Kordia antarctica: one gene and its partner. The protein of the gene in region 1 binds, or shares a complex with, the protein of each later gene. Links are inferred from orthologs where the notes say so. Each region holds a gene or a part of one and is shown on either strand. Other genes may lie near its edges. The genes, in order: groL and metK.

Region 1 (10,992 bases):
GATGTGTTAAAAATTTTAAAGGAAAAAAAGGTAACCAACCGAAAAGGGACAGCGTATGGTACATCCATGATTCGGAATGTGTTTAATGGGCTCAATGAAAATAAAGAGATTGAAAATGCAATTATGGAACTTTGCATCCAAACCCAAGAAGAAACTAAAAAAACGGTTGAAAAAAGAAATCGAATATTGGGTATATAAGAATTCATTACAGATTAAAATATGTTGTGTACTATCTTTTCAAGGTTGTTTTACTGTCTTTATGGATTTGAAAATAGAATTAATGCGGTTGTTTGCTGAATATTTGGGGTTATTTATTGACTTAATGCGGTTGTTTTGGGGGGTATACCCCCTAACAGAATCCCAAAAAGGTGGTTCGTTTAGGGGTAACAGCCCTTACAGAACCCCAAAAAGATGGTTTGCTTAGGGGTCGTAGCCCTCACAGAACCGCAAAAAGATAGTTCGGAATCCGAAAAAGAGGTTTTTTAGTTGTGGGTTGAAAATCAAAAAACGTCACTTCCAGTTATTTTCGGCACATTGAGCGGAGTCGAAATGAAAGAAAATTGTACTTCGATATACTCAGCAGAACTATTGAGAAGTACTCTAAAAACAAAAAAAAACTCCCGTAAAACGAGAGTCTTAACATAAACAAATAAACATTTGCCTACGATCTGCAAAATCAAAGATACGTATTTTTTTAATACACATCGCGGCAAATGTTTAGTCATACAGGGCAGAATCATACTTTTAAATTTAATATTCTGAGTAAATAGTCTTCATTCCATCCAGCTTCAAGTCTTTTGCTTTTCATAGATAGCTTTTTAGAGGTTTCATTTTTCAATAGATTTAAAGCAATTTTAAGCAGAATAGAATAATTTTGAGCAGCATTTCCTGCTCTTTTTCTAGAAGCATCTTCAGAGAAAGCTACATCTAAAGTCCAATGTAATTTATTTTCTACCGCCCAATGCGAGCGTATTTTAGATTGAAATTCACTAGCATCATTTCGTAAACTTGAAATATAATATCGTGTCGCTTTTTCTGTCGCTTTATCACTATTTTTAAATTCACGAATGCTATCTATTTTTATAATACTTTGTAAATTTTTCCATTGATTGTCCTGTTCAATAAACTTAAAATCAGTAATTACGCTACATGTTCTAGTTTCAATACGCCCATGATCTAAATCATGTTTAGTGTATGTTTCTAGTTGTTTGGAAAACCGAAACTCATCTTCAATATGTTCTAATAACTGCGGTTGATTTGCTTTAACTGCTAAAATATAATCAGCATCTAGTTCAATTATTTTTTTTGCAATTTCTTTTTGAGTTCCCATAGCATCTATTGTAATAGTATTTCCTGCAATACTAAGGATGTTCAGTAATTCTGGTATCGCAGTAATTTCGTTTGACTTTTCAGCTGTTTTAACTTGACCTAGAACAAGATTGTTTTCGCAAGCCCAAGCACTAACCATGTGAATTGGCGATTTTTTACCATGAGACTTTGCGCCACGTATCGTTTTACCATCAATCGCAATTATTTGACCTTTACTTAAATTTGCAATTGAATTGACCCAATCAATAAAACAAGATTCAAATTGTTCACTATCAATAGCTGAAAAGACTCTATTGATAGTTACTTTCGAAGGAATACCGTTAGGTAATTCTAAGAATTTCTTTAAAAAAGGTTCTTTTGATTTGGCAAACCCAGCCATTTGTTCCCAAGTTTCTGCCCCAGAAATCACTGCAATTATACCAATAAGAAGGATATCTACTAAATTATGAAGCTTGTTTATATGGCTTCTGTGGTCTTGTATTTGCCCAAAAATGTCTTTTAAGTTATCAGATGGTTTCATTGAGTTAAGTAATTGATTATCAGTATAATATACGAATAATTGATAACTTAAACAATTAATAATCAGGCAAATAAATGATTATATTGTCTTAAAAAGTATGATTCTGCCCTGTTTAGTCATAAGGAAATCCTTCCTGTGAAAGTGAACATGTGAAACGCTAGATTGAAATTTTACATTTAAAATTTAGCATTTAAACTTTCCAAAACGTCGTGGAAACCGAAAAACGTATGAGTAGGTGTATTTAATAAACTAATAAAATTATGAGTAACGGAATTAAAAGAATTGGAAAAGGATTGTTCGCAATCTTTATGATTAAACTAAGTTTAGTAGTTGGAGTGCTAGCATTTCAAGCTTGTCAAACGGAAAGTACCTTTGATAATGAAGTCCAAGAAGAAGCAAAAACAAACTTCTTAGCGGCATTGCAAGAAACTAATCAGCGATTGCAAGAAATTGTAATTTCTCCATCAGCAACCAAAGGAGATATAAAAGGAAGTGATTTGATGAAAGAAAACACAACTGAAATTACTACCTTTAAAATGTGTTTATTATTAAACCAAGATGATACTGCGGATCCATCTAATACAGGTGTTATTGACCCAACAAGTGTAGATACTTTCGGAGAAATAGTTACTATTGGGAATCAAACTGGTACTAGACCAGTAATTTTAGATGATGCAAATAGCGATATTATTGCTAATGATCCTGTGGCATTTGGATATTCAATGTGTTTTGATATTCCAGTAGAACCGACTGTTGAAGCTATGGAATTGTCTATAGCTGATGCTAAAAATTATTTAATAACTAAAGGGTTAACCGAATCTGATATTCAAAATCTTTTTACTGCTGATAATGAAGGTGGCGCAATAGAAGAATATAATTTAGTACCTACAGTTATGATGTTAATTGCTGAGGAACAGAATGAAAATTCAACAGCTTCTGTAAATTTTATGTCCTTGTTTGGACAAAATGCTCATGCCTCCAGACTTGGTCAATGTGCTGGAGATGCATTGGGTATATCTGCAATAGCAGAAGTGGTGCGTCTTGGAGTAAATAGTTCAGCAGGTAAAAAATTATTAAAAAAAGCAATCAGAAAAGTCGCTAGTAGAACTCTTGGCTGGGTTGGAGTAGCAATTTTTGTATATGAATTTGGCGACTGTATGGATTGGTGGTAAAAAATTAAAACTATAAATTATGTGGAATACAATAACAATTATAATATGCGCGTTAGCGTTGGTTTTCAACTCTTATGGTTGGATAAATTACTCGAAAACAACTAGTAAAGAAAAAAGAAAAGCAGAAGGATGGAATAGTTTTTACTTAATAGCTACCTTTTTGATAATTGTTGTGCTTATCACTAGGGTTGAAAAGATATTATAAGAACCTACTAAACCAATAATAAGTCTTGAAAAAACATACTCTTATACTATTTCAGATATTAATTGTAACGATTATTGTTACTATTACTTATTGGCTTACTCAAGAATATATTGTATTTAATAGTAGTTTTCTTGAGATTAAAATTTTGAGCCCACTATTTTATCTATTGCCAGTAATACTAAGTTTTTTAATGAGTTTATGGTTAGTTATTAAATTTGATACTATTCCTAAATTTATTCTAAGGCTTAGTATTACGCTTGTGAATATATATTTATTCTTATCCGTTTTCATGGGAACTTCAAAGTATTGTGAAGACGAAAAAAACATGGAATTGGTATATCTAGTATTTTTATGGTCTATTTTTTTAATTTCGGTTTTTATGTTGATAAAATATATTCTACCGAAGTTAAAATTTAAAGATGTTTTAATTATTGGAGTTTCAACAGTATTAGCATTTATAGATTTTTATTTCTTTTTTATAACTCTTGACCTTTTATATTATGTAGGTTGGTTCAAGCTTGTCAACAACATTTAAAAACTAATTCAAAACAATGACATTCCTACATCTAACCACAGGACAAAATATTCTAAAATGGATTGGCATATTTACACTAATGTATCTTTTTAGAAAACTAATGAATTTCTTAGACAAAAAGTACCATTGGAACATGTATGACGTAACATGGAAAAGCATTTTTTCCCATAAAAAGAAACACTAAACAGTTTCACTTTTTTTTCATAATTACCTTAAAAAGCCATGCTTTGATTAGCATAGTCAGCTATACGCATGGCTTTTTTTAACTGAGTTTAGTATTAAAATATATGAATTATGCGTATTGAAATTATATCAAACAACATATTGCTATTATCAGTATTCATCTTTATTGTGATTATAATCGCTGTGATAATATATCTATATGCTTTTACTTCAATGAAGAGGAATTCAAAAAGTGAAAAAGAAAATGAAGTTGATGATGAAATTGAGAAGGAATTGGAGGAAAACACTTAGTGTTTTTGGTTGTGAGTTGTGAGTTATTGGTTGTCGGTAAACTTCTCAAATCAAAAATCAACATTCGTTAATCGTTAATCTTATTGGGAGTTAGTCGTGAAGCAGAATTTAAAACTTCTTAAATCAACATTCGTTAATCGATATTCGATATTGGATTTTGGGTGTTAGTCATGAAGCAGAATTCAAAAAACTTCTCAAATCAAAAATCAACATTCGTTAATCGTTAATCTTATTGGGAGTTAGTCGTGAAGCAGAATTCAAAAACTTCTTACATCAACATTCGCTAATCGATATTCGATATTCTTTTGTTGGGAGTAAAGATTCCCATTGGTTACTGAGTATAACGAAGTACGCGGGAATGATAAAAAAACATGATATGAAATCATTAAAAAATATACGTATTCAATATTGTACATTCATACTATTTGCATGTTTTATGTGTAATACAACTGTACATGCTAATGAACAGAAAGAGCAAAATTTTGAACAAACCGTTGATAGTTTCGCTTACCAAACACAAGACAAACAACTAGAACAGCTTTTGCAAACACAACAAGCACTTGAAACTAGATATTATTTATCAATAGGAATTGTATTGTTATTAGTACTCATTTTCGGGTTGTTATGCGCTCGAAAAACGAAAGGATACAATCATCTTAAAAAAATTATTGAATTGCTTGAAAAAAATAACCAAGATAAAAGTAATGATGATAAAAAAAGTAACGAAACATACATAGAAATTGATGAAACTATTGTGGCTTCCATTCTGCAAAATCTTCAAGCATTTGAAAAAGAAAGAGGTTTTTTAATCACAAAAATTACATTGCACCAATTTGCGAAGCAACTAAAAACGAACACGAAATATTTATCAAAAGTGATTAATACGTATAAGTTAAAATCGTTTCGAAATTACATCAATGATTTGCGAATTCAACATAGTCTTCAAGAATTAGAAAACAATACGAATTACAGAAAATATACCGTAAAAGCGATGGCGAAAGAATCGGGTTTTGGTACTACAGAATCCTTTTCAAAAGCATTTCAGAAAAACACAGGTGAAACCGTTTCTAGTTTTCTAAGGCAGTTTTAGAATGTGAAATACACTTAATTTATCAGATAAAAAAAGACTGTCTAAAAAGTCGAATTTTCGTCAAACCGAATCAAGTTCAGAATGACGCTTTCTAACACTTTTTAGACAGCCTTTTTTAATATATATTCAGTCTCAGGCTCAGTTTCAAACTTCAGCTTTTCAACTTCATTTTCAACCTCAACCTCAACCTCAACTTCAACTTCAATACTACATCATTCCTGGCATTCCGCCGCCCATTGGTGGCATTCCGCCAGCAGGCGCATCTTCTTTAATATCTACCAATGCACATTCTGTTGTCAAGATCATTCCTGCCACAGAAGCTGCATTTTCTAATGCAATACGTGTTACTTTTTTAGGATCAATAATTCCAGCTTTCAACATATCAACGTATTCTTCCGTTTTTGCATTGTATCCGAAATCTTTTTTTCCTTCCATTACTTTAGAAACCACAACGCTTCCTTCGCCACCAGCGTTAGAAACAATAGTACGTAACGGTTCTTCAATAGCACGGGCAATAATTTTGATTCCTGTTACTTCGTCTAAGTTGTCCGTTGTAATTTTATCCAACACACCTTTTGCACGAACCAAGGCAACGCCACCACCGGCAACGATTCCTTCTTCTACAGCAGCGCGTGTTGCATGCAATGCATCATCAACCCTGTCTTTTTTCTCTTTCATTTCTACTTCAGAAGCAGCTCCAACATATAAAACAGCAACACCACCAGCTAATTTAGCCAAACGTTCTTGCAGTTTTTCTTTATCGTAATCAGATGTTGTAGATTCTATTTGTGCTTTAATCTGTCCAACACGTGTTTTAATCATATCAGCATCTCCAAAACCATTTACAACTGTAGTGTTGTCTTTATTAATGGTAATTTTCTCAGCAGTTCCTAGCATGTCAATAGTAGCATTCTCTAAGGTAAAACCTCTTTCCTCAGAGATTACAGTTCCGCCAGTTAAGATGGCAATATCTTCTAACATTGCTTTTCTACGGTCACCAAAACCTGGTGCTTTTACCGCTGCAATTTTTAATGCACCTCTAAGTTTGTTTACAACTAACGTAGCCAATGCTTCTCCGTCAACATCTTCAGCAATAATTAATAATGGTTTTCCAGTTTGCGCCACAGGCTCCAATACTGCCATTAAATCTTTCATTGAAGAAATTTTCTTATCAAATAATAAGATATAAGGACTTTCCAATTCAACTTCCATCTTTTCAGAATTCGTCACAAAATATGGAGATAAAAATCCTCTGTCAAACTGCATTCCTTCTACTGTTTTCATGTCAGTTTTAGTTCCTTTTGCTTCTTCCACAGTAATGACGCCTTCTTTTCCAACTTCTTTAAAAGCTCTAGCAATCAAGTCTCCAATTTCTTCATCATTGTTTGCTGAGATAGCTGCAATTTGCTTTATTTTTTCTGAAGAATCGCCAACTTTTTTTGCTTGTTTATTTAAGTCTTCAACAATGGCAGCAACTGCTTTGTCAATTCCTCTTTTTAAGTCCATCGGGTTTGCACCAGCAGCAACATTTTTCAAGCCTTCTTTTACAATTGCTTGTGCTAATACGGTTGCAGTTGTGGTTCCGTCTCCTGCTAAATCATTGGTTCTAGAAGCAACTTCTTTTACCATTTGCGCTCCCATATTCTCTAAAGGATCTGCTAACTCAATTTCTTTTGCAACAGTTACACCATCTTTTGTTACAGAAGGCGCACCAAATGATTTGCTAATAATTACGTTTCTTCCTTTTGGTCCTAAAGTTACTTTTACTGCGTTTGCTAATGCGTCCACTCCGCGTTTTAATCCTTCGCGAGCTTCAATATTAAATTTTATATTTTTTGCCATATTTTTTTAGTTGTTAGCCTTCAGCTATTTGCCTTTGACTAGAATTATTTTACTATTTAATTTACTATAATGAGTAATTAAACAATTGCTAAAATGTCTTCTTCTCTCATGATGATATAATCAACTCCTTCATACTTGATTTCAGATCCAGAAAACTTTCCATAAAGAACCGTGTCACCAACTTTTACTGTTAAAGGTTCGTCTTTTTTACCTGATCCAACCGCAACTACTGTTCCTCGTTGTTGCTTTTCTTGCGCTGAATCTGGAATGTAAAGCCCTGAAGCAGTTTTTGTAGCTGCTGGTAATGGCGCAATCAAGACTCTATCCGCGAGTGGTCTGATGTTAACTTTGCTCATTTTGTTGAATATTTAATTTGATTAATTATGTTATTATTTACGACTAACATGTAGTCAGAAATTGTGCCATTGTAGTAATGCTGACAAATTGAAATAAAAAATGCCAGCTTGTCATAAGCTGGCATTTTTTATATGTTTACGATGAAATTTTTACTGTCCGTTAGTAGTTTTTTCATCTGTTGTATTTGTATTCGTATCTACTGGAGGCGTTGTTTGCTCAATAGCGTCACCTGAAACTTTAGATTGGCTACTAGAGTTACTTAAGTTTGTAAAATTCGTAACTAAGATTAAACCAATTAAAATAGTAGCTAAAGCCCACGTACTTTTATCTAAAAAGTCAGTTGTTTTTTGAACACCACCAATTTGTTGGGTTCCGCCACCACCAAAAGAAGAGGATAATCCGCCACCTTTTGGATTTTGTACCATTATTACTAACATTAATAAAAATGCTACGATAAGGATTAAGATTATGAAAATGTAATACGTTGAACTCATTTTGTACTAATTTTTTTGTTGTAATTTTTTTATTGCCCGAATTCGGTCTGCAAAGAAACCACTTTTTTCTGGATATTTCAAAATTAAAATATCATAAGCTTTCATTGCTTTTTTATATTTCTTTTGTTCCAAGTAAACTTTTGCCAAAGTTTCCGTCATAAGCATTGACTGGTCTACGTTTGTCTCACTTGCCAAGTTGATCGTTTTTTGAAGTGTTGGCTTCGGTTTTATCTTCGGATTTTTGTCTATGAATTTGCTTATAAGATCAAATCTTTTTCTTTTTTCCTCCTTTGAAGCTTTCCTTTTGGGTTCTTTTGCTACTATTTCCGGCTCTTTTACGACTTCCTTTTCAGGAGATTGGTCAACAGATCGGTCAATAGGTTTTAGACTTGCCAATTGCAGCCATTGCGAAAACGAATGCTTTTCACTTTGCTCAAATGCTAATGGTTTTCCAAGTTGTAAAGTTTCTTCGGGAGTTTCTATTGTTTCAATTTCAATTTTTTTAGCAACTACTTTTTTATCTTTTGATTTTTTCTTTTTCTTGTCTTTCTTCTTACCTTTTTTCTTCTTGTCTTTCTTAATTTCAGCAACAGCCGCAATAGGAATCAATGTTTCGGTTACTTTTGGTTGAAACAAATCAGGATCGAGAATGGCGTTTGCTTCTTCAATCTTGGTTTTAATTGCGTCTTCCATTAATAGATTTTGATCTATTTTTACTTCTTCAATAGCAACTTCAATTTCATTGGTATTGTTGTGCGATTCTTTGATTGTACTTGAAATTTTATGCTGATCAAAGGTTCTCGAAGTAATAAAATCAAACAAAATACTACGATCTGTTGTATACGCCGCAGCAACTTTTAAGTTTTGATTGTATTTGAAACTATCCTGATTTTTTAATCCTTTTAAGTGTACAACACGCGCCGCCTGAAAGTACGGAAACTCTTTCGTAATTGCTTCAATTGCTTCGGTTTGCGAAACATTGATTTGCGTTGGATTTTGTAATATGTATGTAAAATCAGAAATATTCATCTTGAAATCATTACCATTTTGCTAAACTTGCGTTGAAAATATCTTGTGTAATACGGTCAAATATTTCTTGAAATGCCGTGCTTTGTACACTTATTAATTGTGTAGATGCAGGATAATCATAGAAAAATGAGAAACGTTGATCAAAGTCGTCTTCAGGTCTGTTTTTATGTGTAAAACGAACTTGAACACCAATTGTTAAACGGTTTTGCGACGCTGTATTGTTTGCAGTTGCACTCATTGGCGATACACGGTATTCTACAATTTCGCCTTCATATAGTAAATCTCCGTTGGCTCTAACTAAGTCTAAACTTGTTTGGTTTAGGATTAAATCCTGCAAAGCAAGTGTAAAATCTCTATCCAATCCAGGTTCAATAATTGGCGCATTATTTTGGAAATAGTTTACTTGATATGTTTTCGCATTCAAATCTCCTGTTCCTGTAAAGTTGTATACGCCACAACTTACTAAAGTGATTGCTACAACAAGCGTAGCAATTATAATTTTTATCTTTTTCATATAATTATAAATCAAATTGTTTGATTTTTCTATAAAGTGTACGCTCAGAAATTCCAAGTTCTTTTGCTGCTGCTTTTCGTTTTCCTTTGTTGCGTTCTAACGATTTTTTGATCAATTCTAATTCTTTATCATGCAAGGAAAGCGTTTCTTCTTCTTCCACATCTTCTGCAAAGTGATATTTATCTGTTTCTTCTGCGACAGCATTTTGTTGAGAAACTGGCAATAGTTTTACGGGCGAATCGTCTTCTTCTTCCTGAAAAACTTCATCAGTTTCGTCTCCATAAATTTTCTGAATTAAACTTTCGTTTTCATCTTTGACTTTTTCTGAAACACCATTTTGCATGAGTTCCATCGTCAATTTTTTTAAATCATTCAAATCACTTTTCATATCAAAAAGCACTTTGTACAATATTTCACGTTCCGAACTAAAGTCGCTATCACTTTTTGACTTTTCGATTACAGCAGGTAAATTTCCAGAGGTGTTTGGTAAATATTGTAATAATGTTTCTGGTGTAATCGCTCTTGTTTCTTCCAATACAGAAATTTGTTCTGCTACGTTTCTCAATTGACGAATGTTTCCGTTCCAACGGTATTTTATCAATAATTCAGCAGCACGCTCATCCAACCGAATGGAAGGCATTTTGTATTTTAGAGCAAAGTCAGACGCAAACTTTCTAAAAAGTAAATGAATGTCTTCTTTACGTGCGCGCAATGGCGGAAGCAAAATTTCAACCGTACTTAAACGATAGTATAAATCTTCTCTAAACTTTCCTTTTTTGATAGCTTCAAACATGTTTACGTTTGTGGCTGCTACAATTCGAACGTTTGTTTTTTGCACTTTGGAAGAACCTACTTTGATAAATTCGCCATTTTCCAACACACGCAATAAACGTACTTGTGTGGTAAGTGGCAATTCTCCAACTTCATCTAAAAAAATAGTTCCATTATCGGCAACTTCAAAATAGCCGTTTCGAGTTTGTGTTGCGCCTGTAAAAGAACCTTTTTCGTGTCCAAATAATTCACTGTCAATAGTTCCTTCAGGAATAGCGCCACAGTTTACTGCAATGTATTTTCCATGTTTTCTGTGTGAAAGCGAGTGAATTATTTTCGGAATACTTTCTTTTCCAACACCACTTTCGCCTGTTACTAGCACAGAAATATCCGTTGGCGATACTTGTATGGCTTTTTCAATAGCACGATTGAGCGCAGGATCATTACCAATGATTCCAAAACGTTGTTTGATCGCTTGAATGGATTCCATGTTTGTTGTTATGTGTTTAGTTTACGTATTGAAACGTTTCGTTAATTGTAATGGTTGCATCGCTAGAAATAGTTGGAACTGACGTGAAAATAGTTCCGCTTCTGCTCGTTATTCTACTACTTGCATCATATTGTACGTCTAAGTTTGAACTTCCTTGTGACGTAGTTGTA
Region 2 (10,929 bases), 1.6 Mb from region 1 along the record:
TAAAAGTCATTTTCAAATTCTCTTTCCAAACTGACAATCGCTTTGGAAGCTTCGCTGGCATTGATGACCAAGCCAATTCCACGTTCCGATGAACCTTGCGAAATAATACTGACATTGATATCATTTTCGCTCAAGGTTTTAAAAATTCGAGCATCAACTCCAACTCTGCCAAGCAAACCTCTACCTTCTAAGTTGACCAAAACTACGTTGTCTAAAACAGAAATTGATTTGATTCCTTTTGCCGTTGTTTTTTGTGTAATAATAGTTCCACCATCCGAACTATTGAATGTATTTAAAATTCGTAATGGAATGTTTTTTTCTATTAATGGAACAATGGTTTTTGCATGTAAAATGTGTGCGCCAAAGTTTGCCAATTCGTTTGCCTCATTGAATGATAATGCTTCTATTTTTTTTGCATCAGCAACCAAATCTGGGTTTGCGGTAAAAATTCCGTCCACATGTGTGTAGTTTTGTAATTCTTCAGCATCTAAAAAATTCGCTAATAAAGCCGCTGTATAATTACTTCCATTTCTGCCCAAAGTAGTCGTTTCATTATTTTGATTTGAGCCAATAAAACCTGTCACAATATTGACCGTTGTTCCATTATATGATTTAAAATGATTGATGATGTTTTTTCTCGAAATCAAATCCAAAGGACGCGCATTTCCAAAAACATTGTCTGTTATTATCAAGCTTCTCGTGTCTGTAAAATGTGCGTTTACACCTTCTTTTTGCAACAAATTCGTCACCAATTTCGCAGCGATTATTTCGCCTAGCGACATGATTTGATCTTTTATTTTTTCGCTATAATCGCCCAATAAAGAAACGCCTTGAAGTAAATTTTCCAAGGTTGTAAATTCTTCTAAACAATCCGCCGATGTAGCTATTTGACTTTGGTACGCTTTAAATGCTGTCAACTCTTCGCGATACGTTTCTTTTCGCGCCGCTTTTTCCAACATTTCCAACAATTCATCCGTAGCATTTCCACGCGCAGACAATACAACTGCAATTCTTTCTTGTCGTATTGCCTTCTCCTTTATAATTTGGATTGTAGTTTCAATTCCTTTTCCGTTGGCGAGTGATTTTCCACCAAATTTTAATATTTTCATATCTATATTTTTATTTGATGGATGATTTTTGAACTTGAAATATATTTTTGAGTAAATTACTCAACTGTTCGTATTCTATTAAAAATGCGTCATGTCCGTGAATAGATTGTATTTCATAATGATGCACATTTGCCTTGACAAGCTTGAGTCTTTTATAAGTTTCTATATCTTCGTCAGGCGAAAAAAACATGTCCGTATTAATACTAATAATGTGAATATTTCCTGCAATTGGCGCAACTACTTTTTCAAACGCTTCGCGATCTCTAGTAATATCAATCGTTTTTAAAAGTCGATTCATCAATTTGTATGCTGATAATTGAAAACGCGCTTGCAATTTTTCTCCATGATGTGCCAACCAACTTTCCGTATTGAATACGTTTTTCTCTTGGTTTCGCGTACGCTGAAATTTTGCCTTTAAGGAAAAAGGCGTTCGGTAACACAACATCGCATGAATCCGCGCATCTTGAATTGGTTGACTAGAATTTTCCAGAATGCGTTCCTGCAAGAAGCAATTCGCGATAAGCCAATCCGAAGATTTCCAATCAGACGCAATCGGAATTAAATTTTGAATCAAAGTTGGTTCTAAAACTGCCATTTCCCAAGCAATTCCACCACCTAATGATCCGCCAATAGCGGCAAAAAGTGTATTGATTTTTAACTGTTCTAATCCTCTAATGAAAATTTTTGCAATATCTCTGGCAACAAAATCTTTGTATTGTTTGATGGGTCCAGTTTCACCCGAAAAACCATTCCCAGGAATGTCAAAACTTAAAATTTTAAAGTGATTCGTATCAATACATTTTTCATCGCCAATTAGCGTATTCCACCAACCATTTTTGCCTGTAACTTCCGAATTCCCCGTTAAGGCATGATTTACTAAAACAATTGGCGCATCCGCGTTATCCAAACCTTCGAGCTGATAACTCAACTTTAAATTCGGATAATACGCGCCACTTTCCGTAAAGAAATCTACAATGGTTATATGTGCTATTTTTTGTGTCAAATTATAGGTTTTATGATGCTGGAATTCCTGCGATTATCTTATCAAAAACGGTTTTTAAATCAGTTTTTAAATCTTCAATATCTTCCAAACCAACTGACAAACGAATTAAATCTTGTGTGACACCTGTGGAAGCTTGTTGTTCCGTTGTCAATTGTTGATGCGTTGTACTTGCAGGATGAATGATGAGTGATTTTGTATCGCCAATATTTGCTAAAAGCGAGAAAACTACGGTTTCGTCTGCAATGCGTTTTGCTGCTTCAAACCCTGCTTTGATTCCGAATGTTACAATTCCACTTTGCCCTTTTGGTAAGTATTTTTTAGCTAATGCTTGATATTTACTAGTATCTAATGCTGGATAGTTTACCCAAGCAACGGCTTCTTGCTTTTGCAACCATGTTGCTAATTCCAATGCATTTTGACTGTGTTGTTTGATACGAATTGGCAGCGTTTCCAATCCTTGAATGATTTGAAATGCATTGAATGGACTTAATGCCGAACCAAAATCGCGCAATCCTTCAATACGAACTTTGGCAATAAATGCTGCTTCTTTTAGTGCTTCGCTATACACTAAACCGTGATAACCTGCAGAAGGTTCTGTAAATTCTGGGAATTTTCCGTTGGTCCAATCGAAGGTTCCTGCGTCAATGATAGCGCCACCTAACGCAGTTCCGTTTCCGTTGATGTATTTTGTGAGTGAGTGAATAACAATGTTTGCGCCGTATTTTATCGGGTTTAATAAGTATGGTGTGGCAATCGTATTGTCAACGATTAATGGAATTTTGTTTGCTTTGGCTTGCGCCGAAATTTTCTCAAGGTCTAAAACATCTAATTTCGGATTCCCTAAAGATTCAATAAAAACGACTCTTGTGTTTTCTTTCACAGCATCGCTGAAACTGTTTTCGTCATCAGGATTTACAAAAGTTGTCGTAATTCCCAATCGCGGAAGCGTAACATTTAACAAATTATACGTTCCGCCATATAAACTACTTGAAGCTACAATATGATCGCCTGCGCGTAATAATGTTAACAATGTTGTTGCAATTGCGGAAGCTCCGGAAGCGGTTACAACGGCAGCAATTCCACCTTCTAAAGCTGCTAATCGTTGTTCTAAAATGTCATTGGTTGGATTGTTAATTCTGGTATAAATGTTTCCAGGTTCAGCCAATGCAAATAAGTTTGACGCATGATCCGAATTGTTGAATACAAATGCTGTTGATTGATAAATTGGTACAGCTCGTGTTCCTCCGTTTGCTTTGGTATCGTGTCCTGCGTGTAATGCTTTTGTTGCGAATTTTTGTGTGCTCATATTGTTGTGTGTTTGTTATGTATTGTTTGTTAATTTGGTTATTTGTTGATTCTATCTTTGCTCTATATTCTATGTTCTTTGCTCTTTTATCTTTTATTAATCTGTGAATTTATATTTTTTGTTCGTTGTTTGTTTGTTGTTTGTTGTTTGTTGTTTGTTAATTTGGTTATTTGTTGATTCTATCTTTGCTCTATATTCTATGTTCTTTGCTCTTTTATTAATGTGTGAATTTATATTTTTTGTTTGTTGTTTGTTTGTTGTTCGTTAATTCGGTTGTGTGTTGATTTGTTCCACTTTCAACTTCACTTTCAACTTCACTTTTCACTTTTCACTTTCAACTTCACTTTTCACTTTTCACTTTTAACTTCACTTTCAACTTTTAACTTTTAACTTTTAACTTTTAACTTTTAACTTTTAACTTTCAACCAAATAAAAAAAGGTTCTTTTTGGAAGTGCGTTTACCAAAAGAACCTTTTTTTATAGATGCGAGAAACTGTTTAAAGTTTATCAGGAACTTTTCGATACCAGCGAACTTGGCTACAGCATGTCATGCACATAACCAATATACAACAACTTAGTGTCATTGTAGTTTTGATTTTCGCTATTTGAAAAATTGTCATCATTGGTTTTTGAAAAAAAATTAACTTAAAATATAATCATGAAAAAAGCCTCTGCGTTGGCAGAGGCTTAAATTATTGATAGATGTTCTTTTAAAATTATCGTACAATAGTGTCCTCTGTGGCATTTCTGCAACACATCATACAACACATATTGAAAACTTTAGTAAACATTTTTCGTCTTTGTTTGTTACAAATATAAAGTCATAATTATTTAATATCCTAATATTTTTTAAAAAAAGTTATTTTTAACAATTTTTAAACTAAATATGAATTTATATTTTTTTGTTGTTTGTATGTAAGTAGATTTTCATACATTTGTTCTTGATTTTGAGGAAAAATTTGAACTGATTGCAACCTCATGTGCTGAACTTGTTTCAGTCCCTAGTTTATAATTAATTGTAAACTAGATTCTAAATTAAATTTTAGGATATTAAAAAATGCTAAAGCAGTAATTCACTACTTCTTTAGCTGTTTAGCAATCATTTTTAGTTTTCCCTCTTTTTATAATTTTTTAAAGAAGATTTATTATGTCATATTTTTTTACCTCTGAATCCGTTTCAGAAGGACATCCAGACAAAGTAGCAGATCAAATTTCTGATGCTTTAATTGATAATTTTTTAGCATTCGATCCAGAATCAAAAGTGGCTTGTGAAACGTTGGTAACAACTGGTCAAGTAATCTTAGCTGGCGAAGTAAAATCGAACACGTATTTAGACGTACAAAAGATTGCTAGAGAAGTAATTAATAAAATTGGTTACACGAAAAGTGAATATATGTTTGACGGAAGTTCTTGCGGAGTTTTATCTGCAATTCATGAACAATCTGACGATATTAATAGAGGTGTTGATAGAGAAACAAAAGAAGAGCAAGGTGCCGGAGATCAAGGAATGATGTTTGGCTATGCTACGAAAGAGACTTCAAACTTAATGCCTTTAGCCTTAGATTTATCACATTTAATGTTGATTGAATTGGCTGCTTTGCGAAGAGAAAACAAGGAAATCAACTACTTACGTCCAGATGCGAAAAGTCAGGTAACAATTGAGTATGATGATGACAATGTACCTTCACGCGTGGAAGCAATTGTAATTTCTACACAACATGATGATTTTGATGAAGATGAAGTAATGTTAGCGAAGATTCGTAAGGATATCGTTGATATTTTAATTCCAAGAGTGAAATCAAAATTAACTCCAAAAATTCAAGCGTTATTTGGGAATGATATTAAGTATCACATCAATCCAACTGGAAAATTCGTAATCGGTGGACCACACGGAGATACAGGACTGACAGGAAGAAAAATTATCGTAGATACATACGGAGGAAAAGGTGCTCACGGTGGTGGCGCTTTTTCAGGAAAAGATCCAAGTAAAGTAGATAGAAGTGCTGCATATGCAACTCGCCATGCAGCGAAAAATTTAGTTGCGGCTGGCGTTGCTGACGAGATTTTAGTACAAGTTTCGTATGCAATTGGCGTAGTAGAACCTATGGGAATTTTTGTTGATACGTACAGAACGGCAAAAGTAAATATGACTGACGGAGAGATTGCAAAGATCGTTGCCAAAGTATTTGACATGCGTCCTGCGTCAATTGAACGTCGTTTAAAGTTACGCACACCAATGTATAGTGAAACTGCTGCTTACGGACATATGGGACGTAAAAATGAAACTGTTTCTAAAACCTTCACAACTCCTTATGGAGAAAGTAAAACTTTAGATGTTGAGTTGTTTACTTGGGAAAAATTAGATTATGTTGATAAAGTTAAAACTGCTTTTGGATTGTAAGAGATTCTTAGCTTAGTTATATATTTTAGAAAACCGCTTTCAGTTTATGGAAGCGGTTTTTTTGTGGTTTGATTTTAAAAAATATTATAAAAACTGACAAGTGGCGTATACAATTCGTATACATCCTACAAGTTAAAAAGACATTTAGTCAAATTTAACGCTTCTAAATAGTATATTTATTCACTAACACTAACCAGATACTGTTGATTATGAATACGCACGCTGATAAAAAGAAAGAACATAAACACCAATCGGCAGCAAATGTAATTACCAAAAAACAGAGTGGTAATATATCTACTTTTCAATTTGTGGATAATCGTCCAGAAGCTATTACGCAAAGAAAACTACGCGATAAAATTACAAATGGAACTCACGAGACGCAGTCAAAAATCATTGAAGAAATTTCAGAAAATATAACACAATTAAAAACAACCAACATAACCACTTCAAATGACGTTGTGCAATTGGGAAAAGGTGATGAAGATCGTAAAAGAAAAAGAAAATCAGCAAAGAATAAGACTAAGAGAAAGCGAGCTAAAAAACCTGGAGATGAGAGTGATGAAGCGTGGCTTCCGTCAAGTCAACAACAAAAACATCGGTCTACATTTAGCAAAGCACTCAGAAGACGTGTAATTACCAGTGGAGCACTCAGAAATAAAAATCGAATGTATGTGTGTCCAGGTTGCGGAATGCCATTAGCTGATAGAAAGGGAAGAGAAATTAGAACGTATTTCATTAGTAAAAAAAAGAAGAAACGCCATAATATAGTATCTGGGCAACTTGATCATTATCCAAAATGGAGCGGACGATTGAAAAAGTTAAAAAAGAAAAGAAAAAATGATGCCCAAATTAGAACCGATCACGATGATCCTTCAAGATTACGTCCTTTGTGTTTGCGCTGTAATGCAAGTCATAAGTTTGAAAAAACAAAAGATTTACCAGAAGATGGCTATTCTGATCAGGAATATCATAGTGATGATAATGAGAGAGATAAAGAAATCTGGAAAAAGTTTAGGAAAGATGACGATGATAATAGTGGTTCTGGCGCTGGATCTTTAATGACATAAGTTAATAAAGAATCCCGAAGATTGTTTTTAATTTCCTAAATTTGAATGTATTCGAAACAAAAAAACATGCCAAAAAAAATACATTGGGGAATTATAGGTTTGGGGAAAATAGCAAACAAGTTTGCTGCCGATTTACAACTTGCTGACAATACACTTCTTCAAGGAGTTGCTTCTCGAAGTTTGGAAAAAGCAACCGCTTTCGCTGGAAAATATAATTCAATATCTGCTTACGATTCCTATGAAAAACTCGCAAATGATCCTAAAATTGATGTAATTTATATTGCAACACCACATACATTTCATTTTGAAAACACAATGCTTTGCTTGCGAAACGGAAAAGCTGTTTTATGTGAAAAACCTATGGGAATTAATTCCACGGAAGTGAAAGCCATGATTGAAGAAGCGAAATCACGAAAATTGTTTTTAATGGAAGCCATTTGGACACGATTTATGCCAGCAATTGAAAAAATGATTTCACTTCTCCATGAAAAAACTATTGGCGATATTATTCAAGTGCGTGCCGATTTTGGCTTTAAAGCCGAACTAAATCTCGAAAGTAGATTATTCAATAAAAACTTGGGCGGCGGTTCGTTATTAGATATTGGCATTTACCCAATTTTTTTAAGTTTATTAGTTTTAGGAATTCCTTCAGATATTAAAGCAATGGCACGAATGACAGAAACGGATGTTGATAGTTTTTGCGCATTATTATTCGATTATGAAAGCAACGCAAAAGCGGTTTTGGAATCTACATTTGAAGTAAATACGCCAACGGAAGCCTTTATTCATGGAACAAAAGGTACTATAAAATTACATCGAAGATTTCATCAATCCAATACAATTACTCTTTTTAAAGATGACTCAGAAACTGTGTTTGAACTTCCATATGTTGGAAATGGATATTTTCACGAAATTGAAGAAGTGAACAATTGTTTACGCAATAGAGTTAATGAAAGTTCAAAATTACCATTAGATTTGAGCCTTAATTTAGCTACTTTATTAACAAAGGTGCAAACTAAAATTGGTTTACAATACTAAATCTAAACTGAAAAAAACTAACGTGAAAAATTTTAATATCAAAAATATCATAGTAATAGTCTTGTTGATTATAATCAGTATTTCAGCTGTGATTACGTATAGGATTGAAATCGAAAAAAGAATATTACAAGCAGATGTTATAGAACTTTCCGATATTAAATACGGCATGTTTAATGTGGATGTTTGGATGGAACAATTTTCTAAAATTCTAACGAAAAAAGTAGAAGAATTGAATCTTGTTGGAGAAGACCGAGAAGATGCGGCACGAAAAATTCGATCGTTTTTGTATGAAACCATCAACGAATTTGAAGCCAATTATAAAGCAGAAAATAAAAGAAACGCATTTTTAGGTATTTCTTTGAAAAATGCAGGTTCCAACTTTTTTAAGATTTTTGAAAGTCTAAAAGTACAAGTTCCCGAAATTACAGAAGGTATTCTTGATTTTCTAAACGACGAAGAAAATCGGGAAAGCATCAAAAAATACATTCTGACACAATTAAATGATTATAAGGAATCTACTTTTCAAAAGATTGATTATACGCTGTTTAATGATATTCTATCGAAATATAATGCCACCGATGCGACAGCCACAAAACCAATTATTCTTAAAGAAATAGAACGAATTAATAATAGATTAACTGCTGTAAATTTCATCCTACTACTTGCTTTTATATCTTTATTAATAAGTATGTTTTTAATAAAAGGACATTCAAGAATTACCATTACTGCATATGTAATTGCGGCGCTGCATTTGTTGATTTTGGGTATTTATCTTCCAATGATTGCCATTGATGCACGAATTTCTTCCATGGAATTTCAACTAATGGGCGAACCAATTTCCTTTTACAATCAAGTATTATATTTCCGAAGTAAAAGTATTATTGAAGTCTCACAAACCATGTTGATCCAAGAGAAAGTGAAAATCATGATTGTTGGATTTTTAGTATTACTTTTTAGCGTTATTTTCCCTGTGGCGAAATTAATTTCAAGTCTATTATTAGTCTTTAAAAGAAAGTTGCAGCAGAATAAAATTATTCAATTTTTAGTGTTTAAAAGTGGGAAATGGTCGATGGCAGATGTTATGGTTGTGGCAATTTTTATGTCGTATATTGGCTTTGCAGGAATCATTACAAGTCAGTTGAATCAGTTAGAAAATATAACGTATAGTATTAAAATACTGACGACTAACGAATCTGAATTGCAATATGGATTTTACTTTTTTCTCGGTTTTGTAATTATGAGTCTTTTTATTTCACAGACGATTCAGAAGTTGTTTGAGGAAAAGACAAAAGATTAGTTTGCCTAGTAAATTTGGTTCAATTTTTTTAGAAACAAAAGCAACTCAAAACTTCATAGTAATTATTTTAAGCAATGAGAATTATTGAAATATGCAACTGTTGAAAACCTAAAAAAGCTCTCAAAAGGACTTTCTATAGATACATTTTATCATTATTTATAGGCATGTGCAATGGTTACCTGTTTTAGCTACAATTATTTGATTAAAGTTGTATAAGACTTAGGAACGTTAAATCTAGTTCTATGTGAAGGAACTTTATCAATCATAAAAAAAGTTTCAGAATGTTCAGAATAATATCTTTGTCTTGTTTGTAAAAGAATTTTTTTGAAACCTCTATTATATTTTCTTTCCGATTGTCTATTTTTAAATTCTAATTTTTCATCTTTTTTAACTTGTATAAGTCTTTCCTTAATAGCCTCATCTGATGTATTTTCTTTAAAGTAATTTCGATAGATAATTTTAAATGCTTGAGAAGAATCTATAAACCTATATGTGTTATGCATGTTGGTATTAGCTTTTTTTAAGGCTTTATAAGCTTTTGTTATATTTAAGTTATTAAGAAGTTCATTATAAAATTCTTGATATCTTATCATCAAATCATCAGTAGTGATAGCTTCTTCAGAGCCTATCATTCCACAAAAAGGAGCGGGTAATTCTAATTCTACGGCTTTAAAGAGATATGCTCCGTAACAAACAGCCATAGTAAAAAATAGGTTATTAGCTATTATTATATTGATTTCTCGGAGTTTGATAATTAGCTCCTCCCAAGTAATCATATCTCCTGAGTTCAATATCAAACCTTTTTTATCATTACTTCCATGTATTTCAAAATGAATTATAGGATATGTTTTGTTCTTAATGCAAATCGATTTTATAAGGTCAAGAACTTGAAAGAACTCTTTACGTTTACTTGGAGAATATAATTTAGTCTTGACAGGATGATTTTCATTAAATTTTTTCCATCTTAATACATCATTCTTTAACAAAGTCCCTGTTTTAATATCTTTAACATTTAAAGATTCTATAATGTATATTTTATTGAATTCAATATATTTTTCAGTCATAAATATTTTAATGTGTAATTTTTTTCCATTTTAAATCTAAACGGACTAAATATTTATATTAGTTTTTTTACGGAGAGATTTGTAATTGTGGCTAACTTATATACAATAAACATCAGTTCATTATATAGTATTCCTTTCTTACAAATATAAATGATTTTTAATTAATCCAAAAGTAGAAAAAACTACATTGAAAACTTGTAATAACACAAAGTACTTGTAGCAATCCATCAAACCACAATCAGCTTTTCTTTGATCGCTTTTATCAATAAACCTGCGGTATTTTTTACGCCTAATTTGCTAATTAAGTTTTTACGATGACCTTCAATAGTTCGTGCGCTGAGAAATAATTTTTCTGCCATTTCGGCGGTTGTGAATTCTTGTGCAATCAATTCTAAGACTTCTAATTCACGCGCCGTTAAATGATAATCTTTGCCGATTTTTAAAGGTCTGCCCGATTTGTTTTTCAATCCTTTTAGCAATGCTTGCGAGACAAATTCGTTGAAGTAAAACCCGCTTTTATAAACCGTTTTAATCGCTTTTTCTAGTTCTTCTCGTGTTGTATCTTTTAACAAATAACCATTCGCGCCAATTTCCATTAAGTAGGAAATCATGCGTTCTTCTTTATGCATGGTTAGGATTAAAAT

Evidence for each region.
Region 2: the proteins of groL (region 1) and metK are in contact, whole or in part, in a cryo-EM structure (PDB 8P4O), measured with the Escherichia coli proteins. The link is inferred for Kordia antarctica from one-to-one orthologs.

The regions. Positions count from the first base shown.
Region 1 is NZ_CP019288.1:2,753,217-2,764,208, reverse strand. What follows is about bases 4,851-7,785. They hold groL (chaperonin GroEL), read right to left. Parts: upstream 7,168-7,785; coding sequence 5,533-7,167; downstream 4,851-5,532. Other genes in these bases: secG (preprotein translocase subunit SecG), read right to left, coding at 7,674-7,785; IMCC3317_RS11405 (co-chaperone GroES), read right to left, coding at 7,245-7,523; IMCC3317_RS11415 (helix-turn-helix domain-containing protein), read left to right, coding at 4,851-5,325. Also shown: IMCC3317_RS11445 (hypothetical protein), read left to right, coding at 1-198; IMCC3317_RS11440 (ISAs1 family transposase), read right to left, coding at 737-1,849; IMCC3317_RS11435 (hypothetical protein), read left to right, coding at 2,110-3,021; IMCC3317_RS11430 (hypothetical protein), read left to right, coding at 3,252-3,761; IMCC3317_RS11425 (hypothetical protein), read left to right, coding at 3,778-3,945; IMCC3317_RS11420 (hypothetical protein), read left to right, coding at 4,056-4,235; more of IMCC3317_RS11415, read left to right, coding at 4,612-4,850; more of secG, read right to left, coding at 7,786-8,018; IMCC3317_RS11395 (hypothetical protein), read right to left, coding at 8,025-9,047; LptE family protein, read right to left, coding at 9,058-9,561; IMCC3317_RS11385 (sigma 54-interacting transcriptional regulator), read right to left, coding at 9,566-10,822; IMCC3317_RS11380 (hypothetical protein), read right to left, coding at 10,839-10,992.
Region 2 is NZ_CP019288.1:4,319,426-4,330,354, reverse strand. What follows is about bases 3,821-6,692. They hold metK (methionine adenosyltransferase), read left to right. Parts: upstream 3,821-4,565; coding sequence 4,566-5,819; downstream 5,820-6,692. Other genes in these bases: IMCC3317_RS18095 (hypothetical protein), read left to right, coding at 6,029-6,692. In the rest of the region: thrA (bifunctional aspartate kinase/homoserine dehydrogenase I), read right to left, coding at 1-1,109; IMCC3317_RS18110 (alpha/beta fold hydrolase), read right to left, coding at 1,120-2,112; IMCC3317_RS18105 (O-acetylhomoserine aminocarboxypropyltransferase/cysteine synthase family protein), read right to left, coding at 2,123-3,418; more of IMCC3317_RS18095, read left to right, coding at 6,693-6,886; IMCC3317_RS18090 (Gfo/Idh/MocA family protein), read left to right, coding at 6,953-7,924; IMCC3317_RS18085 (paraquat-inducible protein A), read left to right, coding at 7,947-9,221; IMCC3317_RS18080 (hypothetical protein), read right to left, coding at 9,416-10,285; IMCC3317_RS18075 (response regulator transcription factor), read right to left, coding at 10,513-10,929. UniProt on the Escherichia coli protein: Catalyzes the formation of S-adenosylmethionine (AdoMet) from methionine and ATP.